Regions from separate parts of the Paenibacillus sp. FSL F4-0243 genome, predicted to be linked through region 3. Evidence: predicted binding sites of a transcription regulator. Region 3 holds the regulator's gene; each other region holds the start of a gene.

Region 1 (10,784 bases), 2.1 Mb from region 3:
CAAGGATTAAAATCAATCCCTAAAATCTTTGCCATCGTAGGAGCTATATCTACCATTTTGAGATCCCCTATAGGAAAATCACTTTTCACCTTATTCCCTGAGATCACCAAGTTGCATCTATAATCCTCTTTATCGGGAGAGTAGCCATGCGTAGCATATTTAATCCCTTGTTTGTCCAAATCAACAATCGTAGGTTCATCCATGCTCTCATCGAAACAATAGCCTCTTCTAGCTTCAAGCATATATTTAGTAGATGGGCCCACATGAAGTTGATTCAGCCGCTCTCTAGTATACATTTCCTCTATACCTGAAGCGTCATCATCCATATATTCCTGAATAACAGCTAACGCTAATTGTTCAGCTTCTTCATCACCTTCTTTAATATGCAGATAAGCGGATCCGCCCCCACACTGAAAGTACGCTCTCCACTTCATTTCGCCGTTCTCTTCATAGATCAACCCTTTTTCCTGCAAAAGGTTGTTCAAATGCACTTTGTACCGAACATTGAACTGGCCATGGTCACCCAAAACTAAAAAAACCGTGTCATCCTTTATCCCGGCTTCATCCACTGCTTGCATTATATCACCTAATCTCTTATCCATACGTGTGATTACCCGCTTCACTTCACCGCTGTCAGTACCGTAGACATGCTTGGCGTCATCCAGATCAATCAAATGCATCATAAGAAGATTAGGCTTTTTACGCTTAATCGTTTCCATCGCACACTTTGTCGTGAAGTCATCCAGATAAGGCTGTTCAATTCCTTTTCGAAGCCGTCCATATTTCAGCTCCATTTTAATGCAATATAACGGGCTCCCGCTTTTTAACACCTTCAGTGCCTGATTTTCGTTGTTGATGGCTCTGATTTCAGGGATATTATATTGGATTGAGGATTTCCCTGATACCGGCCAGAGGATCCCTGCGGTACTCATGTTATGCTCGCGCGCAGCATCATATATCGTGGGCACCTTTATCGCATTTCTGAACCAGAACCAGCTTTGCTCCTTTTCCTTCACAAACGGCTGAAATGGATTGTTATGGTGGATACCATGCTTATCTGGATATACACCGGTTGCTATCGTAGTGTGTACCACATAAGTGAGCGTGGGATATACACTTTTTAATTGATTACTATGCGCTCCGTTCTTAATCAATTTCGATAGGTTTGGAAGACGGCTGGCCATTTCCCATTGGTCTTCTGAAAAGGCATCGTAAGAGATGACAATCAGATGTTTGGCCATTGCCGTTTGTTCTTTGCTTGACTTCATAGGATAAGTCCCTTCGGTTCATCTTGTTCAAGCTTCTCTTTTGGTAAAGTTATAAATACGAAGAATCCAATAATGAATAGTGGGATAATCGCTAAAATACTAAATTTAGCGTTGCCTGTTAGGGTAGTTGTTAATGACATTACAGCAGGACCCACAATCGCCGCAAACTTGCCAAAGATATTGTAAAAGCCAAAGAATTCATTGGATTTTTCCTTAGGAATAATCTTCGCATAATAAGATCTGCTAAGCGCTTGAATCCCTCCCTGGGCAGATCCAATTAGCGCTCCCAGAATAAATATATGCCACACTGAAGTAATAAAGTAAGCAGCGATACAAGAAATGATATATGTAAAAATCCCCACGATGATCATCGTTCTAGCTGAGTATTTTTTGGCAAGATTACCGTACAGGATAGCACACGGAAATGCGATGATCTGGATAACTAATAAGATCCCCAGTAAAGTAAAGGTATCAAAAGCATCCGCACCCAGTACCGATGTGGCATATGGCACTACCATTTTAATAATCGTATCTACCCCATCAATATAGAGAAAGTAGGCGATCAAGAATACAAATACTACTTTATGCTGTCTGACATTTTTAAACGTGTCTCCCAGTCTTATAAAGCTATTAATGACCGGTTTGGGTTCAGGTTCTATGTAATATCTTTGCTGCACATCCTTGATCATAGGCATGGTCAGCAGTCCCCACCAAAGGGCAGTGATTATAAATCCAATCTGATAGCCGATTGATTTATCCATCCCCATAAACAGAATCAGCAGTAGGCTGATACCGAATGGAATAACGCTGGCGATATATCCAAAAGCAAACCCTTTTGAGGATACTTTATCCATCCTTTCATCCGTGGTTACATCCACCAGAAAAGAATCATAAAAAATATTGGCCCCGGCAAATCCTATGACTGACAAAATATAAAATACAATCAATAACTGCCACTGCCCACTCGCAGGTGCAACGAAAGCCAGCGAAGCAGTAGCTATCACGCCGATCAATGAGAAAAATATGAAGAAGCGTTTTTTCTTATCCTTATAATCTGCCATCGTTCCTAAAATCGGGCTAAGGATGGCCACCAGAATACTCGCTATGGAATTAAAATACCCCAAATCCATGCTGTTGTTAACATTCGAAAACATCCCAAATACAATAGGCAGTAAAGCCGTTGTAACCGCCATCGAATAAGCCGAATTTCCACAGTCATATAAAATCCATGATTTTTCCTCTTTACTTAGTTTCATCTAACAGCCACCTTTTCACCTAGTTCCTTCTGTTATATCACTTAAGCATATGTGGCATGTTAAATGCATGTAAAACTACACTTCATAATTCCACTGGAGAGCTGATCCTCATGTCCTCTCCTGTATTGTCAAACTTTTAAGGACCTCAGCAACCTGTAGAGCATACTTTTTACTCAAACGTGACTTACCAAGATTACTCTTCACAATCTTAATCATTCGGGTATCTCGGCTCTTAGCGAATTTCTCCAGCATGGCAAAGCCCGCTTCAGGTTCACTCGCCACAAATACACTTAAGCTGTATTCAAGCCCCTTAGATAATACACGAAAATGCTCAGCGTCCTCATATTGCACTTCCCCACTACCCATATTTTCCATGATTCGAGTAGCCAACTGAAGACAATAAAGCGTATTCTCTTTCTCTTTTAAAAGAGGAGGATGCGCTAACGCTGCTACAAAAGCTCTTTGTTCAAGCCCGTTCGCACCCTCCTCCCACATGTCGATCAACTGCCTGATAAGGGCAAAACCATCCTCCCCTATACTTTGCAGCGCCATAGCAGACGCTTCACGCATCCTCCATCTGGAGTCGTTCATGGCTGTCTTAATGATGCTCTGAATCATAATTCGTTGCTCTTCTTCAGCGTAGCTGTAATAAGCGCCCAGCGCTCTAACCGCACAAAACGGCAGAAACTCACGGGGATCATTCACCCCAGCTTCTGCCTCTGTAAGATTAGCCCAGGAATTAAGAAACTCCCAGTCTGTCTCTGTTAGTTTAGGATGGGCAAAATGTTTGGCAAATTTGCCTGATAGCTCCAAATTCACTCGTGGTCCGGGAAGATTGCTCTCCTTCATCAGCAAATCTCTAAGCTGTACCCACTGCTCCTTATCGCTTACCCATTGCTGAAACAGCATATCAATCATTTTTTGTCCAGCCATCTCTGGTCCCTCCGGTATTTACCTTTAGATTTGAACAATCCCCTGCATCTCGTATGGATAATCAATCTGCTTTTTTACCGAATTCATCGCTGCTTCTCCAGCCAAGCGTGAAATCAGATATAACCCCAGATCAATGGAAGTGGACACTCCACCACCTGTAATCACATTACCATCATGCACAATACGGGTCTCCACAACTTCTTCACAGTAAGGTTTTAGTAATTCATAGGCAGATGGATGGGTAGTAGCTTTCTTCCCTCCTAGCAGCCCCGCAGCCCCAAGCAGCAGTGAGCCTGTGCAGACAGATACCTTATAAGGAACATTGTGAGCACCAGCAATCCACGAGACAAAACCTTCATCATAACGAAGTTTCCGTGTCCCCATCCCTCCAGGTACAAATACCATGTCATACTCCGAAAGCTCTGGCAGCACTTTTCCAGCCTTAACTGTGAAACCTAACTCATCCGTCACTTCCTCCGACGCTGCACATATATCCCAAGACAAATTTTTGCCGATTTCAAATTGCCCCAATCGATAAATAACATCATAGAACCCCGCAAAATCTAAGAACGTAATCCCATCAAAAAGTATAAAGGCGATTTTCAATTTCGCACTCTCCTCTTATGGCTTGGTTAGGATAATAGGCTCACCTTTAGTCACAATAATCGTATGTTCAAACTGTGCTACCCGGCCATTGTCTACGACACTCAGTGTCCATCCATCCGACTGCTGCTCCACGTAATCTGCTCCAGTAGAAAGGAAGGGCTCAACCGTAATCACCTGTCCCTCTTTTAACACTGTAGTCACTCTTGGATTGTAGAAAGGTAAGATTTCAAAAGGCTTCTCATGCAGTGATTTGCCAATCCCGTGGCTGCACAGATTACGTACCACTCTATAGCCGCGTTTCCGAGCTTCGAGTTCCATCATTCTGCCAATCTCATTGACCTTCATCCCTGCTCTCAGATGATTGATCACGCTCATCATAGTTTCCTCTGCACTCTGGCATAGTCGAAGAATGTCATCATTATAAGGTGGTAGTTGAAACGAAACTCCGGCGTCCCCATAATAACCATTCAGTTCAGCAGATACATCAATATTGATCAAATCACCAGCATTAATCACTCTAGGACCAGGAATCCCATGAGCAACCTCTTCATTCACACTGATGCAGGTGCTGCCTGGAAAATTATACGTTATCATTGGGGCTGAAGATGCTCCGAATTCCGCTAGAATTTCAGCTCCAATCTTATCAAGCTCCGCTGTTGTCATACCTGGAGTTACTTTCTTTTTCATCTCGGCGATGGTATGTCCTACTACTTTCCCTATGGCTTTAAGCCCTTCTAAATCTTGTATGGTATCACTCGTCATCTATCACACATTCCTCTCACTTCTGGTATGAATCACTTGTCTAACTTCTGAAATGCACTTCCATTCCACTGGAAAATATCTTCCATCTGTTTACCGGCTACAGTATCGTAATAACTTCTCTTGAAGCTATGATCATCCACTTTATCAAGCTTTATCGAATACCCCTTTGGACTGCTGATAAATAAATCAGAGCCGAGTTTGATCCCTAATTCCTCTATAACGTTATTTTTTCTAAGCGTAAATAGCTTGTAGAAGTAACCGTTACTGGATCCGTACTGACCAATCGTAAAATCCGGATCGCCGTCGCCATTATAGTCCTCAAACTGAATTTGAAAAAAATCATTAAATATTATGGGATCCTCAAAATGTTCACTGAGTGGAAAGCTATTCAAAGTTCTCCCTTGATTATCGATAAGAACAAGCCCAAATCTGCCACTCCAATTCCTTCCCATCAACGGACCTGGTATTGTCCAATCCTCACTGTAGGTTCCATCTAAAAGCTGCAGATTCAAGAATCCAGTTCTATTAGTTAAGGGATAGAGATCATTATGTGATATCGTTACTGGCCCTGTAACCTTAACAGAAGACTCCAGCGACTCCGTCTGTTCTATGTTCGCCTGATCTGCTGTTCCATAGATGAGTTGTCTTATTTGATCTGCGTTTTTCACCGGAATAGAGTAGCCCTGACCACCATTCTCAGCTGTAGTAAATACTCCTTTATAACCGGGTTCATCACCTATTGCTATGTAATAATCCTTCGAGTAGCCATCACCATAAACAAGTTCCATTTTAAATTCAGGGGCCCAATCCAGCTCCCCCGATAATTTATTGCTCTTGTTCATAGCCTCCGAAAGCGCCTTAATCAGAGCGGAGTCCTTCAGTATTAGGGTCTCAAAATGTTCGGGTCGATCAACTTGGTTCTGATCACTAGTTGTTACAGGAGTTAAAGACACTCCGGCGATCCACCTTGCATTGATGAAGCCCACCTCATTCTTACACCCGCTTAAAAGAGCAACCAAGAACAAGGGTACAACCCATAGTAATTTCCTAATGCGAACCACCTCCAAGAAAAGAAACATAACCTAATTATAACAGCGTCCATAAATATAAAGAAATCGACTTTCCGAACCATTACAAGCATAAACGCCTTCGGCTTCCCTATAAGGACGGCAAGTGTTTAAGCGAGAAATATAAGGATAATTTATAGCATGGAGCATATAAATTCTTATATTTTTAAAAAAAGACTATAACCTGCTCCTTTAATGAGTGGTTCTAGTCTTATAAAATCAAGTAAATATGTAGTGATATGATCAGACGATTAAGCTTGAATTGCGCTAACCGTCTTAAGCCAAGCCTCTGCAATAAGTGCATGGCCCGCAGGTGATGGATGTACTCCATCCGGAGCCCAATAAGCAGGCTCTGCTTTCACGGATGCCGCAGCAAACAGGCCATCCAACGGAACAAGTAATGCACCATATTCACGTGCCAATTCACGAACAATGTGAATTTTAGGGTCCAAATCCTGGCGCCAAGTTCTACGATCTTCTGGGACAGGCAACACAAATGGCTCGATTAAGACTAAATTAGCAGCCAGCGAATGCTGCGTGCGTTCGATCAGGTCACGATATGCAGCTTCAAATTGTTCAGGCGTTGTTTCTTGACCAGAATCAAAGCGGCGCCAAGTGTCATTTATCCCAATATATATGGACACCCAAGTCGGCTTCAGATTCAGGCAATCCTTCTCCCAGCGTTCCTGCAAATCTACTGCACGGTTGCCGCTAATTCCACGATTATAGAACGTAAGATTCTTCTCAGGATATAAATGCCCCAGACGAGCGGCGACCATCAATGCATAACCTACACCAAGCGATGAAGCATCATCATAATTACGACCCCAATCCGTTATACTGTCGCCTTGAAACAGAATGACATCGTTTTGTCGGAATAACATCACGTAATCCTCCCCTATTTTCCCCTGTTAATATTAGCCAATATAGTATATCAAAAATGAATACTACGTACTAGGACAATCATTAACAATTCATGGTAGAAACCACTAGAGATCAACAAAAAAACCTGCTCAAATTAGAGCAGGTTTTCCAATAATACAATTAATAAGCTAAGCTAAACAATCCTTTAATGTGGGACAAGTAACGAATATTACTTGCTTCCTTCATCAAGGTTGCAGGCAATCCTTTTAGCGGAGTTGAGCTAGCACCAACGATGGCTACACCGTCTTTACGACCTAAGCTCGCAAGCGTACCTGAGTTGATCGGACTAAAGGATTCAAATGATTTATCCTTCAAGTATGCATAAAGATTGTACCCGATCAATTCGCCCATTTGCCAAGCGATTTGTGCAGTTGGTGGATATGGACGACCATCTTCGGCAAAGACAACGGCGCTGTCACCAGCAACGAATACGTCTTTGTGTGATGTGGATTGCAAGAATTCATTTACCGTTGCACGACCACGGTTCACTTCAAGACCGGACTCACCAATCAGTGGATTTCCTTGTACGCCGCCAGTCCATACGAAGGTGTTAGCAATAATTTTTTGACCATCTTTCAAGTCAATGACATTATCCGCTACATTCGTAACAGGTAGTCCTGTCAAGAATTGAACACCACGTTTTTCTAAGCTTGCCACTGCGCGTTCGATCAATGCATCTGGCAATACTGGTAAAATCTTAGGGCCTGCTTCAACCAGCATCAGTTTAATTTCTTTAGGATCCACGCCATATTTCTTAGTGAGTGTTGGCAACACATCAGCGATTTCACCAACAAGTTCAACACCTGTTAAGCCACCGCCACCGATTAGGATGCTTGCATCCGCTGGATTTTTAGACTTCGCATATTCACGGATACGCTCATCAATATGACGATGAATTCTGTTAGCATCTGCTGCCGATTTCAAAACCATACTGTATTGCTCAAGACCTGGAATGCCAAAATAAGCCGTAGTGCTTCCAAGACCCACAACTAAAGCATCGTAGGACAATGTCACACCATCAGATAGTGTAATTTGTTTGTTTTCAACAGAAAAAGAATTCACCTTTGCAATTTTCAGGTCGATATCTTTACCTGCAAAAAGCTTAGCTAATGGCATAGCAACAGCACCTTCTGCAACACTACCCGCTGCAAGACGATGCAATTCTGTAATAATTTGATGTGTAGGATATTGATTAACGACTGTAATTTTAGCTTCGTCCTTCTTCAGGTACTTGCGTACAGTTAAGGCGCTTAGTAGACCACCATAACCTGCTCCTAGAATGACAATATGTTTAGACATGATGTTTCCTCCGTCCTTACGAATGAGATATAAAAAATATTATTTCTGTTGACTGCGTTCGCCGGCAACTTGAAGATAAGCATTTACGAAACGGAAAAGCTTCTGTGCTTGTGGATCTTTCATCATCTTCATAAGACCAAATACACCGATCACATCGCTATTTTCATTCGCACGATCTTGCGCTTCGATCACTGTAGCTGCCATATTCTTCGCCGAATGCACCACTGGTTCAGCAAGTTCTTTAATTGCACTTACCGTATCACTTTTCAAGACTTCATCCGCAGCAACAGTTTGAACAAAGTCATATGACTTTGTGAGCACGCCGACAAGCTCTGTTAATTTTGGCAACTGTTCCACTAAGACAGTTAACGACTCCTGAACTTCAGGCTTCAATAGCTGCTCTAGAACATTCATTTGTTCTTGAGTGACAGCTAATTTTGGTGATTCTTGCTCAGGTTGTGTTTGAGTGATTGTTTCTGACATATCCGAATCTCCTCTGCAAATAAGCTTTGCTGCTTAATAGTAATAAAAAAATAAAAACTTATAACGCCATATTTCTATTATAGCACTTATCAAGTTATAAATGTCACAAAGTTTTTGATTTTTTCTAAAGTTTTGTGATTTTTATTACATTAAAATAAATTAGTCATAATTTTCGATATTTTTTATACATGCATAGATGATTAAATGCTTATTGTGTAAATTTATTCAAATTCATCTCCGCTTTCAATAAAACCTCGACCATTGCTGGATTGTTCTTTAATGGTAGCAATCTAAAATACAGAGAACGAACGAAATTTTTGGTGTTCACACGAGCAACGTACTGGCCACGGCTTCTCGGCCACCCCCCACATTGCTCCAAGTTGCGAATCCAGTCGACAATGGATTGTTGTGGAAGTAAATGATGATCTATCATTGTAGCTACAATCGTAGCGATCCGTTCATCTTCTTCGTCTCTAAATATGTGCTGATCGTTGTAAAGCATCCTTTGGATGACTGCCAAAACCTCTTCCCTTATTGCAGCATCACTCTCCGAGCAGAGTACCAGTTCATCCAAGGCATCTGCGCCATGGGCTGCAGCATGAGCCCAGCCTTCTTCTGGCATAAATCCTCGTAAATCCTGTTCTTCCTCATAATATCTAATCAGCGCTTCCTTCACATTTGTAAACTCTGCGCTAGCTAAAAAAGCCTGTTCCCTATGCCGCTGAAGAATCAGCGCAACGATCAGTACCGAAAACGTTCTTGTGAACACAGCCTGATCTTCTTTGCTGCCAATGTGATAGAACAAATGCTGCTCGTCAAGGAGAATCAAAAGTAGTTCACGAAGCTCCGCATCACTAAACCATTGTTTCTCGTTAATCCATTTGTAGAAGGTGGAATAAATCAAGTCGTCTCGTAGCTTCGGCTGCGGATCTCCTATGTACTCAAGCATCAATTTCACATAATCCCTTAATTGTTCTCCACTTCTAAGCTCGTAATCGTTCTCTTCAATTCTTTGCAAGTCTTTTATCAACTGCTCTCTAGTATCGTTCAACATTCCCACCCTTTCATTAATAAAAGCAATTTAAATTTTTCGTATCCTAATATCCTAATTTACATCCCAATATTTTACAACATAGTAATTATTCTTCGACATTCCAAAGTACTTAGAGAGCTGAATGTAAATGAAGTGAATTTAATCATTGACGAATATAATTAACTGTGCTATTTTGAGTTAGTAACTAATAGTTAGTTCATTTATAAATATCACTTATTTATAATTAACAAGCAAATACATAATATATGGAGGAATAACTCATGAGCGCTTTTACAGATTTGATTGAATCCCGCAGGTCTGCTATGAATTTTGTTGAAGGGGTGAAGATCCCTCAGAATGAACTAGAGGAAATGTTCTCTTACGCCAGATTGGCTCCATCTGCATATAATCTTCAACATGCCAATTATAAAGTGGTTGCTAATGAGAATTTAAAAGAAGAGATTCGTAAAGCGGCTTACGGTCAATATAAAATCCACTCCGCCTCAGCGGTAATAGTGGTGCTCGGGGATAAGAATGCTTATCTAAAAGCCCCAGAAATCTTCGGAGGACTTAAAGCTTTAGGGGCTATGAGTCAAGAGGATTATGATGCAGAGATAGAAACGATTAACAATGCATACAAAGGAAATGATGCTTTCCAAAGAGATGAGGCTATTCGGAATGCTTCACTCTCTGCCATGCACTTCATGCTGATTGCCAAAGATAAAGGCTGGGATACCTGCCCGATGATCGGCTTTGATCCGGAAGCGATTCAATCCACTTTAAATCTACCCGATCATATGGTACCGGTTATGCTGATCACTATCGGAAAAGACAAGAAACATAAAATCAGACCACGTGGCTATCGTAAACCGGTCAATGAATTCGTTGAATTTATCTGAGGGTTATTGGAAGATATCGATAGATATAACAAAAGCGTTTCATCCGATATTTGAAGTTCGGATGGAACGCTTTTTTACTAAGGATGTGGAACTTAAATCTTTCTTCACTACTTAGCATACTGAAGAATTGCAATTGCTGCTCGTTCCCGTCGTTCGGCGTTCTCACTAACAAGAGCTTCCTTCAAAATATCGAGCGCCATTGATAATGTCTCTTCATCCACATGCATTCGATTACTCACCGCTTGCTCTGAAAC
Region 2 (10,784 bases), 260 kb from region 3:
CAAAGTCATACCTTTTTTCATTTCTTGTGACCCCCCATATAATGTTGTGCTTTACACTTCTTATTATAGAAAACAGATTCCATTCTCGTAAGGTTAAGATTCATCCACTATAGGGATAAAAATCTCTAATGAAAGCGGAATCAACTACACGATATGTAATATAATATAACTTAATTTCAGTAATAATTACGATTAAAAGCTTTATAGCGTGATTTAACCATACATATACTTTGAAAATAATCATAAAAACTCAATGTAATGATACAATATATATCATAACGTATTTCCAACTCGTTAATTAACAACTGTAAATATATCATTTTTTTAAAGCGAAAATACAAAATTACCCCTTTAAATGACATCAGACGTCCCTCATAACAAAAAAAGCCGTTCCTTCAGCAGTAAATCACTGAAGGAACGGCTCCACTTAATGTAGGTATAAATTATACCAATGCTGTCTGCTTACGACCTTCTTCGACTAAGCGGTACGCCCGCTGAACTTCTTCATCCGTAGGGGATGGCACTCCATCCAATTCATAAGCCTTACCGAGCATTTCCCATTTATAGATACCCATTTGATGATAAGGTAAGATTTCAAATTTCTCAACGCCATTTAAGGTTCCAATATAACGACCTAGATTGATAAGGTCCTCTTCACGGTCATGAATACCTGGAACATATACATGTCTAATCCACATTTTACGGTTATGATCTGACAGCCAACGTGCAAGCTTCAAGGTCCGATCATTAGATTTACCAGTTAACTTAATGTGTGCTTCTTCATCAATATGCTTCAAATCGAGCATCACCAAGTCCGTAACATCCAATAAGTCATTAATCTTGTCACCTTCGTTATAACCATTACTATCTAATGTGGTGTGCAGATTCCAACGCTTCTTAACTTCCGTAAATAACTGTTTTACAAATTGTGCCTGCAAAGTTGGTTCTCCGCCGGATACAGTTAACCCACCACCGGATGAACGATAGTAGTTTAAATATGGCTCGATCTCCGAAAGCACTTCTTCTAGAGTCATTTCCTTACCTTCATCTAAAGCCCAAGTATCAGGGTTATGGCAATACTGGCATTTCAGCAAGCACCCTTGCATAAATAAGACAAATCGAATACCAGGTCCGTCAACGGTTCCAAAGGTTTCCAAGGAGTGTATGCGACCTTTAATCATAGGATGTCATCCTTTCTCCAGGACTGACTAACAGTCCATCTTTCACGAAGAAGAATCCCTGCCCTTAAGACTGTGTTCTCCTTAATCGCGACCGTAAAATTTAAAATTTTAATGATTCTTGAACAAGATATTACCGCCCTTGAAACAAGAGCGGTAATTCCTTGCAAATATTTTAGTGCATATCTCAATGAAAGATCTTTATAAATATAAACAAATTACATTGAACCGTGGAAAGTACGGTTAATTACGTCCATTTGTTGTTCGCGAGTCAACTTGATGAAGTTAACTGCATAACCGGATACGCGGATAGTCAATTGTGGATAGTTCTCTGGGTGATCCATAGCGTCCATCAGCTGTTCACGGTTAAATACGTTAACGTTCAAATGCTGAGCGTTATTATGGAAGTATCCGTCCATCATGTGTACCAGGTTAGACTTACAGGATTCATCGTCTTTACCTAGTGCCTTAGGTACGATAGAGAACGTATTGGAGATACCATCTTGTGCATCGGAGTAAGGCAGTTTGGCTACAGAGTTCAGTGAAGCCAGAGCACCTTTCTTGTCGCGTCCGTGCATTGGGTTAGCACCTGGTGCGAATGGTTCGCCTTTTTTACGTCCGTCAGGTGTTGTACCTGTCTTCTTACCGTACACTACATTCGAAGTAATGGTCAATACCGATTGAGTCGGTACAGCATCACGATATGTTTTGTGTTTACGGATCATAGACATGAAGGTTTCAACCAATTCTACTGCGATGTTGTCTACAGCATCGTCATTGTTACCGTAGCAAGGGAATTCGCCTTCAGTTTCGAAGTCAATTGCAATACCTTGTTCGTTACGGATTGGTTTAACCTTCGCGTATTTAATCGCACTCAGTGAGTCTGCTGCAACGGACAGACCAGCGATACCGCAAGCCATTGTACGCAGAATGTCGCGATCATGCAGTGCCATTTCGATACGTTCGTAAGAATATTTGTCATGCATATAGTGAATGATGTTCAAAGTGTTAACATAAGTCTTAGCCAACCACTCCATCATCGGTTTGAAGCGTTTCATTACTTCGTCATAATCTAGATATTCAGAAGTGATAGCTGGGAATTCCGGTCCAACTTGTGCTCCGGATTTTTCGTCTTTACCACCATTAATAGCATACAGCAAAGCTTTTGCCAGGTTGGCACGAGCGCCGAAGAACTGCATTTGTTTACCGATACGCATTGGAGATACGCAGCATGCAATCGCATAATCTTCACCCCAGTATGGACGCATTAGATCGTCATTTTCATACTGAATTGCACTAGTTTCGATAGAAACCTTAGCACAATATTTTTTGAAGCCTTCAGGCAATCTTTCGGACCAAAGTACAGTTAAGTTTGGTTCTGGAGCTGGACCCAAGTTGTACAGGGTGTTCAGGAAACGGAAGCTGTTCTTGGTAACACGAGTGGTTCCATCTTCAGCCATACCACCGATGGATTCAGTTACCCAAGTAGGGTCTCCAGAGAACAGGTCATTATAGTCAGGTGTACGCAAGAATTTTACGATACGCAGTTTCATTACGAAATGATCGACAATTTCTTGTACTTGTTCTTCAGTCAAAGTACCTTCTTCAATATCGCGTTCTGCATAGATGTCTAAGAAGGAAGAAACACGTCCCAGGGACATCGCTGCACCATTTTGTTCTTTAACTGCTGCCAGATATCCAAAGTATACCCATTGAGTAGCTTCTTTGAAGTTCGTCGCCGGTTTGGAAATATCCATGCCGTGAGCAGCTGCCATTTCTTTCAATTCGCCCAGTGCACGAATTTGCTCGGACAGTTCTTCACGTAAACGAATTACTTCTTCTGTCATGGAATCAACTTCAAGCTCAGCTAGTTGTTGCTTTTTGTCTTTAATCAAGAAATCAATACCGTACAGAGCTATGCGGCGGTAGTCGCCGATAATACGTCCACGGCCGTAAGCATCAGGAAGACCTGTGATAACGCCGGATTTACGTACTGCTCTCATGTCTGGTGTATATGCATCAAATACGCCTTGGTTATGCGTTTTGCGAATGTTCGTGAACATGTCAACGATGTTTTGTGGAAGCTCGAAGCCATAAGCCTTCGTAGCATCAACCATCATCTTGATCCCGCCGAATGGCTGGATGGAACGTCTGAAAGGAGCATCAGTCTGCACGCCTACAATTTGTTCCTTGTCCTTGTCAATGTAGCCTGGAGCATGTGAAGTGATTGTGGAGACAGTATCTAGGGAAACATCCCATACGCCGCCTCTTTCTCTTTCTTCCTTGCTCAGTTGGGAAATAATCTTCCACAGTTCAGTTGTGTTACTAGTAGGACCTACGAGGAACTCTTCGTTACCTTCATAAGGCTTAATGTTACTAGCGATAAAGTTGTTAACGTCAACTTTCTTGGACCATTTACCTTTTGTAAAGCTTCTCCAACCGGATTTCACTTCATTTACTTCTTTTTCAATCACCGACATGCTAAATCCCTCCATCTATATTTATTATATTTGTAGAGATCGCGGGCTTGAAGGTTGATCCCGTGTCTCGTGATCCCCAAAAGATGTGGTTGTTCCAAATTTCACAATCAACATTTCATATGTGGGACCGTTGTTTATATAAACATTCTAGTTTATTTTCTATAAAAACACTGTGACAAATATCACCTTTCGAGTGATATTTGTCACCTTTATCTAAGTCCACAACTATCCTATTCTCTATTTAACCATTTATTAATTATCAAATCTTCCGTAGAACGCATTACGGTATACATCAGCAAGCTCAGAAACCAGTGGCAGCTTAGGATTGGCAGTTGTACATTGATCTTCAAACGCACGGTCAGCCAAATAATCTACGCGGGATTCGAAGTCCTTAGGATCAAAGCCCAGTTGTTGGAACGATTCTTCGATGCCCAATTTTTTATTCATATCGCGAATAGCATTGATCAGGCTAGTTACACCTTCTTCAGTTGTGCGAGCTGGCAATCCCAGAATACGGGCAATTTCAGCATAACGCTCATCAGCTACGAAGTGCGAATATTTAGGGAACGAAGCGAACTTCGTAGGTTTTTTAGCATTGTAGCGGATAACGTGTGGCATAAGGATCGCGTTAGTACGACCGTGAGCAGTGTGGTACTGTCCGCCCCATTTATGTGCCAAACTGTGGTTAATACCCAAGAATGCATTGGCAAAGGCCATACCAGCAAGTGTTGATGCGTTATGCATTTTCTCACGTGCTACTCTGTCGCCTTCCAGCGCCGATTTTTCAAGGTATTGGAATACCAGTTGGATCGCTTTAATAGCTAGACCATCAGTATAGTCACTCGCCATAACCGATACATAAGCTTCGATAGCATGTGTCAATACGTCCATACCTGTATCAGCAACAGCAGTTTTTGGCAAGCTGTATACGAACTCTGGATCAATGATAGCCACATCTGGAGTTAACTCGTAGTCAGCCAAAGGATATTTAGTGTGCTGTTCAGTTGTTTTATCGGTAATAACTGCGAAAGATGTTACTTCCGAACCTGTACCCGAAGTTGTTGGAATCGCTACAAACTTAGCTTTGTTACCAAGTTTAGGGAATTTGTATACCCGTTTACGGATATCCATGAATTTTTGTTTCAGACCATTAAAGTCTGCGTCTGGATGTTCATAGAATAACCACATTCCTTTTGCAGCATCCATTGGGGAGCCGCCGCCAAGTGCGATAATGCAGTCCGGTTGGAATCTGTTCATCATTGCAGTACCTTTTTCAACTGTAGTTGTCGATGGATCTGGTTCAACTTCAGAGAACACTTCGATAGCTACAGGAGTTTGACGTTGACGCAGGTAATGTTCAACTCTTTCAACATATCCAAGCTTAACCATCATTGGGTCAGTGATAATTGCGACACGTGTGATATCAGGCATTTTGGTCAGGTACTGAGTAGCGCCTTTTTCGAAATATATCTTGTCAGGTACTTTAAACCATTGCATATTCACGGTACGACGATTCACCCTTTTCACGTTGATCAAATTGATTGCTGTAACGTTTTGCGACACGGAGTTACGACCATAAGATCCGCAGCCCAGAGTCAACGAAGGGATATTAGTGTTGTAGATATCGCCGATCGCACCATGTGTGGAAGGCGAGTTAACGAGAATACGTCCTGTTTGCAGACGGTTAGAGAACTTCATGATTACTTCTTCATTGTTGGAGTGGATAGCCGAGCTATGTCCCATACCACCAAATTCAACAATTTGAGCTGCGCGTTCGATACCTTGATCTGCATTCTTAACTTTGTAGCAAGCAAGAACCGGGCTTAATTTTTCAGCGGAAAGTGGATATTTAGTGCCTACACCTTCAAGTTCTGCTACCAGAATCTTTGTGCCGGCAGGGACTTGAATGCCACACATTTCAGCAATCTTCACTGCGGATTGACCTACGATTGCTGGGTTAACCGCACATTTATCTACATTCATTGCTCCACTAGTCAGTTTGGCAGCTTCTTCTTTATTCACAAAGTAGCAGCCATTAGCAATCATCTTTTTCTTCACTTGATCGAAGATTGGTTCTTCGATAATAACAGCTTGCTCGGAAGCACAGATCATACCATTATCAAATGTTTTAGAAAGAATAATGTCCGTTACGGCTTGATCAATATCCGCGCTCTTTTCAATGAAAGCAGGTACGTTACCAGGGCCTACGCCAAGTGCTGGTTTACCACAGCTGTAAGCTGCTTTTACCATTGCAGAACCACCAGTTGCCAAGATAAGAGCAACGTCTGGGTTGTTCATCAATGCGTTTGTCTTGTCCATTGTTGGCATTTCAATCCATTGGATACAGTTCTCAGGAGCGCCAGCTTTCACGGCAGCATCATGAAGAATTTTTGCAGCAGCTGCACTACACTCTTGCGCAGATGGGTGGAAACCGAATATAATAGGGTTCCGTGTCTTAATCGAAATCAACGCTTTAAACATCGTGGTGGATGTAGGGTTGGTTACCGGTGTGATACCCATAACAATTCCGACGGGTTCAGCAATTTTTTGGAAGCTATCATAAGCGTTGTCTTCAATAACGCCTACTGTTTTATCGTATTTAATTCCGTGCCAGATATATTCAGTTGAGAAGATGTTCTTCGTAATTTTGTCTTCGTATACGCCGCGTCCAGTTTCTTCTACGGCTAATTTTGCGAGGTACATATGTTTGTCGAGTCCAGCCAACGCCATTGCATGAACGATTGTGTCAACTTGCTCTTGGTCTAGCGCCATGAACGCCTCATGCGCTTTTTTTGCTTTATCCACTAAATTCTGAATATACTCTTCAGCGGTAACTTGTTTAACTTGGGCGGCGACTTCGTTCTTAACTGCCATCTCCCTCGTCCTCCTGTCAATTTTTAGTTGTTTTTCTCTACACATTTATCTTATCACATGATTTCCACCTTGTATAGTGAAATCTTTCACAAAGTATAAAGTTTTTTTGATTTGTTTTCAAAGCGCTTTCATTCGATCATATTATAGTCTTTTTACCATATTATGTGCTATAAAACCCTTTAAATCTTAGAATTATACTTTAATAAGCAAAGTTTCAGCTCCTTTTTATTCCATATATCTATAATCAGTACACAAAAACGTATTCTCTTCATCACAGTCAATTACGATTTCCCTACACTGTAATAATTTCCAATTGATTATCACTATTTCTGAAGATTTATAAATTTATAAATCTTCACAACAAAAAACCGACCCCAAAGGGGCCGGTTTTTGCATTAGACTATTCCGCTTTAATCGTATCAAAGAATTTCTCTTGCACTGTTTTAGCTGCTGCTTCTAGCTGGCTCTTGGAATCCGTTCCTTTTTTGGAAAACAGCTCTTGAATAACATTGGACATGGTTGCGTAATAGTCCTGTGTGTTGTATTGAGCTTCAGGTTTACCATCCAAAAGTCCCATAATGTCAGGGCTATATTGGTATACATTTGTGTACTTGTCATAAACCGCTTTGGTCTTCTTACCAAACTCAGAATCAGCTGAGTAGTAGTCTAAGAGCGGCGGGATAAAGTATTTGCCATCGGTTGTACGTTGTTGAAGAATTGCATCCAGTGCTTCCAAACCTTTGTCAGAGAAATAATCAAAAGTAATGTAGCGGAATGCCATTTCTTGTTCATCTGGCGTAGCATTTGGATTAATTACTAGATAGTCACCACCAAGTACCCCTGTGTGTTTTCCGCCTTTTTCCATAGCTGGCATAGGATACGTAAGCACATCCTCAGGTTTCAGTCCACCTTGGTTCAACGCTTGCTCGATAACGCCATCAGATCCGGCCATTACCATTGCTGTACGACTTTGTTGGAACGCACCTACAGCATCGCCCCAACCAAGTGCCCAGTCCTGTGGAATCGCGTTAGCTTCCCATCTAAGTTTCTTGTAGAAATCCAGTGCTTTAACGCCAGCATCGGAATTAAATGTAGCTATAACCTTACCGTCTTCAATTTTTTGAATCTCTCCGCCAGCTTCAAACAGGAAGTTGGTCCAGTTCCAACCTGATTCGTTCCCCTTACCCATTGGAGCAATACCGGAAATCCCTTTTTTGGCATCGGCTACACCTTTAGCCGTATTCAGCATATCATCCCAAGTCCAATCCATAGGTGGAATGGCTACGCCTTTTTCATCCAGCATTTTTTTGTTGATCATAGTGGTTGTTACATAACCTTTTTGTGTTACTCCGAAAACTTTGCCGTCGATAATAAATTGATTTTGAAGCACGGTGTTAATTTGATCTTTAAATTCATATTTGTTCCACAGATCTGTGATGTCAGCAACCCAGCCCTTTTCAACCAGGAATTTAGCTTCTGTAGCAAAAGTATTAAAGAAGGTTGGTGCTTCATTCGCAGCCATTTTGATTCCTATTTCACTTACATTGTACTGCCAGTCGTCTTTAACGATTTCTACGTTCGGATATACCTCTTGGAAACGTTTGATTTTGTCGTCTTCCTGTGCTCTTATTTCAGTCAGGTCAGGTGTTGGATAGTGAATCTTGATCGTCACTTTTCTTTGAGTAATGTCATCCACTGGTGCATCCGTAGCGGTTGCTGTATTATCCGTTACCGCATTTGTTGGCGCAGCAGATGCTTCCCCGCCTTTGTTCCCCGCTGTGTTTCCGTTATTGTTGCCGCTGCAAGCAGATAGCAACGATCCGGCTACAAGTACGCTTAGTAGAACGCTAGAGTACTTACGCATTGAAACTCCCCTTTTCAATTCATAATTATCTTACATATCGATCATAAATTAGAAACCGTTTACAAACGAGGTGCATTTATATTCCTTTCATGTGCATGTTTACGATCCGTGGATAAATTCGTCGATAATTGCTTATCCTTTCACTGCCGACAAAGCAACCCCACGCATAATGAATTTCTGGAAAATTAAGAAGACAATGATTGGAGGCAAGGATACTATAAACAGGATTGCAAATTTAATATTAGTATTGAGTGCCTTCACATTAATAACGTATTTATAAATGGCTGTCGCAAGCGTATATTTCTCTTCACTGTGCATAACCAGAGATGGCCAGAACCAGTCATTCCATGCAGTAGAAAAGATAAAGATCGCTAATGTAGCAAAAATCGGAATGGATAATGGCACGGCAATGGAGAAAAAGCTTCTCGGCTCAGAGGCCCCATCAATTCGTGCTGCTTCAAAGATTTCTGGATGAATCCCGTCAAAAAAGTTCTTTAACAATAGAAAGTAGAACGTGTTCGCTCCCGCTGGCAACCAGAAAGCCGCATACTGATTCAGCAATCCGAGCTCTTTCAAATTGACAAAGTTCGGGATCATGTAACTGGTCGCCGGAATAAACAATGTCATCAGGAAGAAGAAATAAATAGCTCTTTTGTAAGGAACATTCATACGAGAAATACTAAAAGCTGACATTCCCAATACGACAAGCGTCACGACCATATTCCCTAAAAAGATATAAATGGTGTTTCTAAGGAACATGGGTAGATCAATGTAATTCATCGCATCTTTAAGATTACTGAAGTGCCATTCCTGAGGGAAAAAATGCGGCGGGAATGAATTCACCTCTTGATTCGACTTCAACCCGTTGAATAACGTCATACAAATCGGGTATAGCATGCTAAAAACCATAACCAAAATAACGACGCACATCAAACCATAAACGATCTTATTACTTGTTTTTTTCAAATCGTGTTCTGAAAGAATTCCTCTATCTGCGCTCTTCATCTTAGTAGTCCTCCTTGTTAAGCTTGAACTGTAAAATGCCCAAACCACCTAGGACAATGAACATTAACATGCCAAGCGCAGTAGCTGTTCCATAATCGAGTCTTGTAAATGCATATTTCACGATCAACAGCGCATAGGTAAGCGTAGTATTATTTGGACCGCCATCAAGCAGCGCCATCTGTGACTGATATCCTTGTGAAGTACCAATAATTTGCAGGATCAGCATCAAAAAGATTAAATTACGCAGTGAAGGCAATGTGATGTACTTTATACGTGCCCATATACCTGCTCCATCAATCTCAGCGGCTTCATACCAATCTCTTGGAATGCTGAGTACAGCAGCTAAGTAAATTAGCATCCCTGATCCGAACTGCTGCCATGTTTCCATAAACACAAGGGAAATCATCGACCATCTTGTATCTGTTAAGAAGGCAACCTGATCCACACCCATTGTGCCTAGTAACGCATTAATCGGGCCCACCGGATCATAAAGCCATCTCCACAGTCCATAGAGAACCACACCAGGCATTACGAAAGGAAGGTAAGCCGCTACACGTACAAAGCCCCCAAACTTTCTCAGCTCCGAGATCATGATGGCAAAAGCAATCGGAACCCAAAAACCGATAATAAGACATAGAAACATGTAATACCCAGTGTTCTTTAATGCGGTCAAAACATCTGGATCACTAAGTGCTCTACTGTAGTTCTCAAAGCCTACAAAGCTATTACCTTTCACAAAATCAACATGGTAGAAGCTGTACAGTAAGCCTTTAAAAATTGGAACCCACAAGAACATAATAAAAACAATTACGGCAGGTACGAGGAACATATATCCCCAAAAGTTTTTCTTCCAGCGGTTTTGCTTGTACGGTGTCCCCTTCAGCGTCGCCGGGTTTTCGGTTACTACTGCGGTTTGATTCATCAGGCTCCCTCATTCCATTGTTCTATCAGCATTTTTCGCAAAATGCTTCCTACCTTAAATTGTAGGAAATGAGGGTTGTACTGAACATGTCTATATCTACCGAAGTCATGAGTGTTTTTACTTCTTCAATTCACTGGGGCTAATCCCATAATATTTTTTGAAAATTTTACTAAAATGCTCGGGCGATTCATAACCCACACGTTCCGCAATTTCGTATCTGCGAAGATCGGTATTCAAAATCATCTCCCGACTTTCTTCCATCCGGAGCTTAATTACATATTCCCACAGGTTATAACCTGTATTTTTCTTAAATAGGTAGCTCAAATAATTGGGGCTAACATGATTTTTCTTAGCCACATCGTGAATCGTCAGTCCTTTTTGCGCATAGTTCTCGTCAATATATTCTTTTGCTTTTTGTACGATCAGATTGCTATGCGTATGAAGTTCTTCTACAGAAGGAT
Region 3 (10,784 bases):
ATGTTTCAACATTTGTTTGCTGAAATGAACAAGGTGCTTCAGGAGATCGTTACAGATTACCCTACAGCGGAGGGTGCCCGCCGGAATGAGCTTTTATGCAATTATAATATGCTGCATCGACTTAGTGATAAAGTGATGGATGAATGGCTGGCCTTTGCAGAGAAGCTAAGTCACTTTCGTGAAAGTGTAGATTTTACGACTGTGGTTGAAGAGGAAGTGCCAGAACAGGAAGCACCCGAGCTGTGCATGGATACTTTTGTTAGAGGTCAGGGGTATTATAAGCTGCTGATGTATGGAAAATGTATTGAACAGTTTAAGGAAGTTATTGTGCAATATCCGGATAGCTTGGCTGCTCGATTATATTTAGCCATCTCTTACCTGCAGGAAGGGGAGGGGGAAGCTGCTTGGAGCCATCTGAACCATATGCTCGGTTTGATACGGGAAACCAAGCTGAAGGCAATGGTTTATAACGCTTTAGGTTGCATCAGGGCCTCTCAAGAACGGTTCAATGAAGCGCAGGAGCTGTTTGGCCTTTCTTTGCAACTTGACCCGGCACTTCCTGAACCAACCGTTAATTTGGAGGTTTGCCGCCGCCGAGGAGGTAAGCTTCATTTCGGAAATCAGCTTGTTTCATTATTGTAAATTATTACGTTTACGGTTTATTATTCCGCATTTTCATTCTAGCGATGCATCCCCTGAACCAGTGGTGTGCATCGCCTTTTTTCGCAACTTCTGTTATGCTGATTAAGAGTCTCAATTGAAAGGGAATAGAATTATAATGAAATTTGCCGTGCTTGATTTTGAAACAACGGGAACCCAATCCGTGGGTGAAATTATCCAGGTTGGCCTTGCAATTATAGAAGAAGACCGGTCCATCTCCCGGGTATATGGTTCCTACGTCAAGCCCGGAACGCCGATACCTCCTTTTATAACTGGTCTAACGGGGATTACCGATGATGATGTAAAGGATGCACCTGAGCTGGATGAGATGATGATGGAGCTTGTCCCACTCTTGGATGATGTTGTGCTTGTAGGGCATAATGTCGCATTTGACTTCCATTTTTTGCAAAATGCTTTAGACCGATGTGGGTATTTACCATTTCAAGGGCGGATTTTAGATACGATTGATTTTCTGAAAATCTGCTTTCCTTCCCTCACATCCTATCAACTAGGATCAGTTAGTGCACATTTTGGAGTGACGCACGATCGTCCGCATCAGGCAGACAGTGATGCACTCGCAACTGCTCTTGTATTGCTGAAATGTCTGGAGGAGCTCTACGATTTGCCTCTGCTGACGATTCAGAGACTCTGTGAGCTGTTTACGGAAGAGGATAGTGATCTGGGTTGGTATTTTGATGGTCTGCTGCGTGAACGGGAAGCGGAGACGCTTCAGCCCGAAGGTGATCTGACTTTCTATCGTCAATTAGCGCTTGCTGTAGGAGACTGGAACGAATTAGCTCCACCTCGAGACGAGCATGCTGAGAATCCACTACACAATTTATCTTTTACAGATTATATGGATGAAGTAACGAAACGACTTAAGGAAACTTTGCCACAGTATGAAAGCCGAGAAGCTCAGGATATTATGATCAATGAGGTGATGACGGCACTTGCCGAAGATAAGCATCTATTGATCGAAGCAGGGACAGGAACCGGTAAATCCCTTGGTTATTTATTGCCTGCCATATACCAAAGCGTACGCACTAATGAAAAAGTCATGGTCAGCACTCATACTATTAATCTGCAGGATCAATTGCGTGAGCGTGATATTCCTTTGTTAACGCAGGTAGTTCCTTTTCCATTTAAAGCTGCAATTTTTAAGGGCAGAGGGCATTATTTGTGTCTTCGTAAGTTCGAACATAAAATTAATAAAAAAGACTTTATAAGTCCGAGGGAAGATGCGCTTACTGCGGCTCAGATGATCGTTTGGCTGACACAAAGTGAATCAGGAGATGACGAAGAGCTCAATCTAAGTGGACGTGGCGGAGATTTTTGGGAGACGGTGGCAAGCGATACCGATTCTTGTCTGGGTCGCTCGTGTCCTTGGTTCCGTAAGTGTTATTATCATCGGGCTAAGCATGAAGCTGGTATTGCAGACGTGGTCATTACGAACCACTCTAAGCTTTTCGCAGATGTTAAGGCTGGGCATCAACTACTTCCGGCTTATGAACATCTTGTAATAGATGAGGCCCATCATCTGGAGGACGTGGCTGGCAAGCATTTAGGCATGCATATGAAGCATTTCACGGTGGCACATACACTATCGCGTCTTTATAAGGATAGTCGAAATGGCCAACTTCCTACACTTCGCCAAATGCTTCAGTCATCAGGCAGTGAGGAAGCTTCTGAATGGAGCGGAGTGATCGATAGAATCTATCCGGACCTTCTTACCGTAAAAGAAACCTGGGATCTGCTTAGTGATAAACTATTCAGCCTCTTGCCGGAACGCAGCGATGCAGCGGCGGGAGAAGCCGGCCAGTTAGTCATGCGGCTACTTCCTACCCGTAAACCGAAAGATTGGGATGAATTGGTTGCTTTAGAGAATACTATGAATCTGACATTAAGCGAAATTATCCGTAAAGGTGATAAAATGCTTAATGAGATGCGAGATCAAGAAGGTCAATCTTCCTCAGATAGCCTAGTTACCGATATTAGCGGCTTATTTAAGGATTTAGCTTCTATACGTGAGCAAGTACGGTTTTTTATGGGATTAAATGATGAGAATGTAGTATATTGGCTGGAGGCGAATGGAAATTATCGCAGTAAATCGCTACAGCTGTATGCCGTTCCTGTTGATGTTAGTAATCAGCTTAAGGAGCTGTTTTTCGACAAGAAGAAAAGTATCGTACTAACTTCGGCGACACTCTCTGTGGATAAATCTTTCCAGTTTATGATTGATAATCTCGGACTTAATGAAGCTGCGGAAGAGGGGCGTCTGATGACATCACTCCTGCCTTCTCCCTTTAAGTATCGGGAGCAGGCGCTGTTAGTTATTCCGCGGGATTTCCCAAGTGTGAAGGGGAGTGTAGGCGATGCCCGATTTGTCGATACACTCGTACAGTCACTAGCAGAAGCAGCTATTACAACACGTGGGCGGATGCTTGTCCTGTTTACTTCTTACAAGATGCTACGCCAGGTTTATGATCCTCTGAAAGAGGCTCTAGCCTCACAAGAGATCACGGTGCTAGGTCAAGGCGTGGAGGGGGGCAGCCGTAGTAAGCTGATCCGCCGTTTTCAGGACAGTGCAGCCTCTGTGCTGTTAGGAACAAGCAGCTTTTGGGAGGGTGTAGATATTCCGGGTGAAGCATTAACATGCTTGGCTATCGTGAGGCTTCCATTTCAACCGCCGAATCACCCCCTAGCGGAAGCGAAGTCTGAGTTATTACAAGCCCAGAAGAAGAATCCGTTCATGAAGTTGTCTGTTCCTCAGGCAGTTATCCGCTTTAAGCAAGGATTTGGAAGACTGGTGCGGACAGCGCAAGATCGGGGTATTGTTATTGTGTATGACACAAGGGTGATCGAATCTCACTATGGGAAGTATTTCCTGTATTCGTTGCCTGGCCCGAAAATGGAGCATATGCTTACGGATCAAATGGTTCCTCGAATAGCGGAGTGGTTGGAGGACGGAGGCGTTTCTTGAAAAGGGCGTCTTCCCTCTAATTAATCACTCTACAATGAAGGGCGGTATAAGAATACCGCTCTTCATTGAGACGAGGTGCAGAAATTTCGATAGGATTTGAACAGAATATCACTTAAATTAGGAGGTAAATTATGAAATCGGATAAAATATCAGAAGCCGTTGTTCGCAGACTTCCTGTGTACTTGCGTTTCCTGAATGATCTCCAGAAACGTGAAATATTAACCGTTTCCTCACAAGAACTAGGACAAAAACTTGATTTGAATCCTGCTCAAATTCGTAAAGATTTAGCTTATTTTGGAGACTTTGGTAGAAAAGGTATCGGGTATGACGTAACTTATCTTATTGAAAAAATCCGTCATATTCTGAAGCTGGATCAACAATTGAATGTGGCTTTAGTAGGTGCCGGTAACCTTGGACATGCATTATCTAATTACAATGCTTATCTGAAAGATACTATGAAGATTACCGCTATATTTGACTCCTATGCACCTAAGGTAGGGCGGAAAATTAACTCTCTTACCGTTCAACCGATGGAGGAGCTTGGTCAGACGGTTCGTGAGCAAGGTATTCGAATTGGGATCATTACTGTGCCTGATTCAGAAGCGCAGAATGTAGCAGATATTCTCATTGAGTCTGGCATTGAGGCGATTTTGAATTTTGCACCAGTGATTCTAAAAACACCATCGAATATCCGGGTTCATGCTGCCGATTTTACAACGGATTTGCAAAGCCTTGCTTATTATTTGAAAGACGGAAAGGAAGAAACCGGAAATGAAGAGCAGTAAAACGATTATTAAGGGCGGGCGTTTTCTTATTCCGGGAACGGATGAGCCGGTTCTGAATGGATATATGACTATTGAAGATGATTTGATCACTTACATAGGAAAAGAAGAGCCTTTAATGGAAGATGATGTACAAGTTGTTGATGGCAGTCGTCTGCTGTTTATGCCAGGTCTGGTAAACACACATGGCCATGCGGCAATGTCATTGCTTCGTGGTTATGGAGATGATTTAGCACTTCAGGTGTGGCTTCAAGAGAAGATGTGGCCGATGGAAGCGAAATTCACTGGAGAAGATGTATACTGGGGAACCTCCTTGTCGGTACTGGAAATGCTAAAAGGTGGTACTACAACCTTCTTGGATATGTATGATCATATGGATCGAGTAGCAGAGGTAGTCGAATTATCAGGCATTCGTTCTGTACTGATGAGAGGCGTAATCGGATTATGCCCAGAGGAAGTACAAAATCACAAGCTTGCGGAAGCGATTTCTTTTGCACGAAATTGGCATGGTAAGGCTGATGGTAGAATTACGACGATGATCTCGCCACACGCCCCATATACTTGCCCACCGGACTTCTTTGTTAAGTTTGTTCAAGCGGCACATGATTTGGATTTACCGATGCATACCCATATGTCCGAGACCAAACGCGAAGTGGAGCAGAATGTGGTGGATTACGGACTTCGGCCTGTAGCGCATTTAGAGAAGCTTGGAATGTTCACACGTCCGTCTATTGTTGCACATGGCGTTCATTTGAATGATGAAGAGATCGAGATACTGGCTCGTCATGATGTAGGCGTGTCTCATAACCCAGGAAGTAATCTGAAACTGGCTAGTGGAGTGGCTCGGGTTACGGATCTTCTAAAGGCTGGTGTGAAGGTATCACTGGGTACAGATGGTGCGGCAAGCAATAATAACCTGGATATGTTTGAAGAGATGCGTCTTGCAGCCCTCATCCATAAAGGTGTAAGTGGTGATCCGACGGCTGTTCCAGCTCCGGAAGCGCTGCGTATAGCTACAGAGTATGGCGCAAAGTCTATCTTTTTAAATGATGTGGGTAGACTCGCTGTTGGCATGAAAGCGGACTTTATCGCGATTGATATAGACCAGCCGCATTTGCTACCACACACAGATCTGTTGTCTCATGCTGTATACTCTGCCAGTGCCAAGGATGTTGAGCATGTATGGGTGAATGGTAAACAGGTTGTAAAACATGGAGAATGTGTAACGCTAGATGAGGAAGCAATCCGTCGTAAGGCGCAAGAATCATTTGATGGACTGCTTAAACGGTAGTCTAAGATCATAACGAATAACTGAAAGGCTGTGACTTTCTGCGATTGCAAAGTTACAGCCTTTTGTGTTTCTGATAATTAGATCATTGAATTGGATATGAAACTTTGGATAAACACACAGGTGTGTTATATAATCAAAAAAGATATATTACTAGAAAGGGAGCTGTACCTTGAAGAAAAGGAAAAAATGGATCCTCCTGGGGTCAGTTCTGATTCTGCTCCTTCTGTTTGGACTTATCCAGTTCTATGCTTATATTATGAAAGATCAATGGAACGAGCGAGATATCGCTAAGGATGTCGCTAAAACCAGTGCTGGTCTGACAGAGGTAACCAAAGCGCAGAAATCCGTGTGGGATGAAAATGCGGTGTACTGGGTCTTAACAGGGAAGAATGAAGCCGGGACCGAGTTGATGGTTTGGGTACGTTTTACTGTAGACGGGAAGTTTGCTGAAGGAACCGACGCAGTATATGCTGAAGAACTAAGTAAAGGGACCTCTGAAGCGAAAATGCGTAGCCTTATAAAAGCCGATCTTCCGGACATCAGCATTGAGCGGTTGTTGCCAGGAGTATATAACGGGGAGTATGCTTGGCAGCTTTTTTATAAACAAAGCGGTCGATATTATTATCAATTTTATCGGTTCTCGGATGGGGCTCAAATGGGTGAAGGTTACAGTTTACCTAGCCGCTAAATTAAACAAAGGCATTATAAGAGAAACAAGCGGACCATTTATGGTTCGCTTGTTTTTTAAAATGACATATTATTTGATATACTATTAGTACACGAACTGTGATATACTATAAGAGTGGATTTATATATTGGGATTTAAAGATTCATACGAAAAAAGGTCTGTTATTTTAAGAGTAACAGCCCTTTTTTTGTCGAATTAAATCAATAAATTAAATAAAATGGAAAGAATTAAAAAATAAAATTTTAAATATCTTCACACTTTTTTTCAATATAGTATATACACCTGTGATATACTACTGTTTGTAATTAGAACAGTGTTAGTAGAACGTCAGGCTCTGGTGAGCTCTTAGCAGCTATGACTTTGGATCATTCTGTTTACATTTTTTCATCTTTGAGAGGAGGACGTTTCTTGAAATTACGTCTTGTACCTGTACTGATAACGTCTCTACTGTCGGCTATGCTATTATTCGGAGGATTCTTTTTATATCGTCAGTTTGCTTTACAGGAACCGCTCCAAAAGATTGTAACCGGATTTGAGGGAGTAAATACTTCACATATTAGTATTAACCGCGATGAGGTCACTTTGAAACTTGATTTGCAGCCGGGCACGAATTTACGTGATCTAGTATCGTATGTATCCAAAGAAGGAAAATCAGTGATTGAAGGACGTAAACTTAAACTCGATGTGGAGCAAAATTCAAGTGAACTATTGGATGATTACTGGGATAAAGCGATGTTCTCTGTAGCTGAAGCCATGGAGAGCCGTAAATATACGATTATACCTACAGAACTTGATAGATTGAAACAGCAAAATACGGAATTTAAAGATGTGATAGCATCTACTGATATCGACGACAACAATGTGTACGTAAGCTTGAGTAATGGAAAAGAAAGCAAATTTATTATTTTGCCGCGAAAACCTGCGACCTTGGGGGTATGGAATAATGCCTAAGTACCTTAAAGAAATTTTACTCGGATTTATTCCTGTACTGTTTATTTTCATGGCTTTTTTAGGTATTAATATATTCCCGATTGTTATAGCAGCTGGGATGCTCACTGCACTACTTATAATTGCTCATTTGCGTGGTGGGCTTACAGTGAACGCTGGTGCTGGAAAGAAACGCAAGAAGGAAGGACCTTCAAAGCTCACTTTTGAAGAAATAGGTGGGCAAGATAATGCGAAGCAAGAGCTTCGTGAGGCACTTGATTTTTTGATCCGGCATGAGGAGATCAGTAAATTTGGGATTCGCCCTTTGAAAGGGATTCTACTCACTGGCCCTCCAGGAACAGGTAAGACCCTTATGGCCAGAGCAGCTGCGCATTATACAAACTCTGTATTCGTGGCTGCATCAGGCAGTGAATTTGTAGAAATGTATGTAGGTGTCGGGGCCGGCCGGATCCGCGATTTGTTCAAGGATGCTCGTAACCGTGCTGTTAAGGAAAATAAACAGAGTGCCATTATTTTTATTGATGAAATTGACGTAATTGGCGGTAAACGTGAAGGCGGACAGCAGCGTGAATATGATCAGACCTTAAATCAGCTGTTGACTGAGATGGATGGTATTTATAATAACGAAACACCGCGTATTCTACTGGTAGCTGCAACAAACCGGAAAGAAATGCTTGATTCGGCATTGCTACGTCCTGGACGCTTCGACCGTCATATTCAAGTGGACATGCCTGACAAAAAGGGCCGCAAATCGATTCTGGAATTGCATGCGAAGAATAAACCTCTTCATCCAGATGTGAGTCTCGACAAAATTGCTGAAGAAGCCTATGGCTTTTCCGGTGCTCAGCTTGAAAGTGTCATGAATGAGGCTGCGATTTATATGATGCGTGAGGACTTGACGAAAGTTGAGCAGCGGCATCTGTCGATGGCGATTGACAAGGTAATGATGGGTGAAAAAACGGATAGAGAAACAAATCACGAAGAGAAAAAGAGAGTCGCCATTCATGAATTGGGACATGCCATCATGGCAGAGCTCCTTCGTCCCGGAAGCGTTAGTCAGGTTACGCTGACTCCGCGTGGGCAAGCCCTTGGTTATGTGCGACATAATCCTCAGCAAGAGCAGTATTTGTACACCAAAGATTATCTCGAAGATCAGATTATGATTGCACTTGGTGGAGCAGCTGCTGAAGAAATGTATTATGGTGGACGAAGCACAGGTTCACGCGGTGATTTCGATCAGGCGCTGAATATTGTGGAAACGATGATGAAGTCAGGTTTAACTTCGCTGGGTATTGCTAAGCTGGAAATGGTTACCACTGAAGAGCTTATGAAGGAAAATAGTAAGATATTGGATGAGCTGATGACGCGCACTCGTGAGCACCTTGAAAAGCAACGAAATGTATTTGATTACTCTCTTGACATTTTAATGAAGGAAGAAGTACTCTCTGGAGAGCAATTTCGATGTCAATTTCGTGACAGCGTCCTTTTACCAGCATAAATATTTATGCTGGTTATTTTTTTTTACTTTTCAGGCATGCTAAGATATCATTATATGTCGGGCTTTATAAATTTTTGCGACAGACAAGGTACAATACAAAAGTATAGATACCTGAAAGGATGGAGACTTTTTTATGAATTTCAAAAAAATAGGTGTCATCGGCGGTGGCACAATGGGACAAGGTATTGCTGAAATGTTAGCAGCCAAAGGCCTGGATGTATTACTAGTGGAGAAAACCGCGGAGAAACTGGACTACTCTTACGAAATGATCGAGACAAGTCTAGATAAGCAACTGGAGAAATGGGCGATCACTCAAGCTGAGAAGAAGCTGATTCTTAGCCGCATTCAAAAAGTGACACATTTCGCGGAGCTCAGCTCTTGTGACATGGTTATCGAAACCATTGTTGAGGATTTAGAAGAAAAGAAAAAGATTTTGAATCAATTGGATCAAGTATGCCCGAACCACATTATTCTTGCCAGCAATACATCAACACTTAGCTTGACTGAACTTGCAAGTTCTACGATGTATCCGGAACGCGTGATCGGAATGCATTTCATATATCCTGTAGCTAAAGTGGATCTTGTAGAAATCGTACGTGGTCTGAAAACTTCAGATGCTACTTTTGAAGATACAAAATCCTTTGTTGATGAGATTGTTGAGAAAAAAGGTGTAATGATTTATGAATCCCCAGGATTTGTAACATCACGCCTCATTTGCTTGTTTATCAATGAAGCTATGCATGTGCTACAAGAAGGCGTTGCCTCCGCACAGGATATTGACGATGCTATGCGTATTGGTTATCAATTCCAATATGGACCGCTTGAAATGGCTGACAGATTTGGCCTGGATTCGGTACTTGCGGCACTCGAAAATATGTTCCGTGAATACGGAGAACTGAAATACCGTCCTTCTACAATTCTTAAGAAGATGGTACGTGCAGGACAACTGGGTATGAAATCAGGAGAAGGCTTCTTCAAGTACGACAAGGATGGTGACCGTGTATGAATATTTTAGTTATTAACTCAGGTAGTTCTTCTTTGAAATATCAGCTGTATAACATGACCGATGAATCGGTTTTGGCTAAGGGTTTGGTTGAACGTATCGGGATGGATTCCTCCATTCTGAATCATAAACCTACTGGCAAAGCGGAAGTGACAGAAGTAAGCGAAATTCTGGAACATAATACTGCGATCCGCAAAGTCCTTGCTTGTCTTACAGACAAAGAGCATGGTGTAATTGAATCTATTAAAGAAATTGATGCTGTAGGTCACCGCGTAGTGCATGGTGGAGAGTTCTTCAAATCCTCGGCACTTGTGGATGCTGACGCAAAAACGAAAATTCGTCAATTGTTTGACCTTGCACCACTGCATAACCCAGCAGCAATGATGGGGATTACGGCTTCTGAAGTAAATATGCCAGGTGTACCGCAGGTTGTTGTATTCGATACTGCATTCCACCAAACCATGCCTGAAAAAGCTTATATGTACGCTATTCCTAGAGTATTGTACAATAAATATAAAGTTCGTCGTTATGGCGCACACGGTACATCACACGACTTCGTAAGCAAGGCTGCTGCGGAGTACTTGGAGCGTCCGCTGGAAGATCTGAAGATCATTACATGTCATATCGGTAACGGCGGTAGTGTAACTGCAGTTCAAGGTGGAGTGTCCGTGGATACTTCCATGGGTATGACCCCTCTGGAAGGTTTGATGATGGGTACTCGCAGTGGTGATCTTGACCCAGCAATTGTCCCTTACGTGATGAACAAGGAAGAATTGTCCGTAGGCGAAGTTAACTCCATGTTGAATAAACATAGTGGCCTCTTAGCAATTTCGGGCGTAAGCAGTGACATGCGCGATATTATTGATGGTATGGAAAAAGGTGAGCCTAATTCCACACTAGCTTTTGAAATGTATGAGTACCGCTTGCGCAAGTA

The links. The regulator Rex, encoded in region 3, represses fermentation and respiration genes when NADH is low (regulators of the CRP and FNR family bind a similar motif). The targets are predictions, from matches to a motif close to TTGTGAAATATTTCACAA.
Region 1: a site for Rex is predicted at 8,731-8,748, ahead of NSS87_RS11835 (DUF1641 domain-containing protein). Genes of this name have one in related genera too.
Region 2: a site for Rex is predicted at 6,607-6,624, ahead of adhE (bifunctional acetaldehyde-CoA/alcohol dehydrogenase). Genes of this name have one in related genera too.

What each region holds. Positions count from the first base shown of each region.
Region 1 covers NZ_CP150151.1:2,711,531-2,722,314, reverse strand. The annotation lists gene NSS87_RS11875 (ectonucleotide pyrophosphatase/phosphodiesterase) at 1-1,268, opposite strand, end outside; gene NSS87_RS11870 (MFS transporter) at 1,265-2,524, opposite strand; gene NSS87_RS11865 (hypothetical protein) at 2,633-3,457, opposite strand; gene NSS87_RS11860 (DJ-1/PfpI family protein) at 3,482-4,063, opposite strand; gene map (type I methionyl aminopeptidase) at 4,079-4,825, opposite strand; gene NSS87_RS11850 (hypothetical protein) at 4,858-5,778, opposite strand; gene NSS87_RS11845 (SGNH/GDSL hydrolase family protein) at 6,144-6,776, opposite strand; gene NSS87_RS11840 (NAD(P)/FAD-dependent oxidoreductase) at 6,937-8,115, opposite strand; gene NSS87_RS11835 (DUF1641 domain-containing protein) at 8,155-8,598, opposite strand; gene NSS87_RS11830 (DUF2785 domain-containing protein) at 8,807-9,652, opposite strand; gene NSS87_RS11825 (nitroreductase family protein) at 9,913-10,530, shown strand; gene NSS87_RS11820 (hypothetical protein) at 10,638-10,784, opposite strand, start outside.
Region 2 covers NZ_CP150151.1:5,056,370-5,067,153, forward strand. The annotation lists gene NSS87_RS22615 (extracellular solute-binding protein) at 1-21, opposite strand, end outside; gene pflA (pyruvate formate-lyase-activating protein) at 444-1,181, opposite strand; gene pflB (formate C-acetyltransferase) at 1,397-3,658, opposite strand; gene adhE (bifunctional acetaldehyde-CoA/alcohol dehydrogenase) at 3,911-6,532, opposite strand; gene NSS87_RS22635 (ABC transporter substrate-binding protein) at 6,933-8,396, opposite strand; gene NSS87_RS22640 (carbohydrate ABC transporter permease) at 8,529-9,401, opposite strand; gene NSS87_RS22645 (sugar ABC transporter permease) at 9,403-10,323, opposite strand; gene NSS87_RS22650 (response regulator) at 10,441-10,784, opposite strand, start outside.
Region 3 covers NZ_CP150151.1:4,799,486-4,810,269, reverse strand. The annotation lists gene NSS87_RS21420 (hypothetical protein) at 1-642, shown strand; gene dinG (ATP-dependent DNA helicase DinG) at 779-3,640, shown strand; gene NSS87_RS21410 (redox-sensing transcriptional repressor Rex) at 3,772-4,425, shown strand; gene NSS87_RS21405 (amidohydrolase) at 4,412-5,713, shown strand; gene NSS87_RS21400 (DUF5590 domain-containing protein) at 5,883-6,401, shown strand; gene NSS87_RS21395 (hypothetical protein) at 6,810-7,352, shown strand; gene NSS87_RS21390 (AAA family ATPase) at 7,345-8,847, shown strand; gene NSS87_RS21385 (3-hydroxyacyl-CoA dehydrogenase NAD-binding domain-containing protein) at 8,981-9,853, shown strand; gene NSS87_RS21380 (acetate kinase) at 9,850-10,784, shown strand, end outside.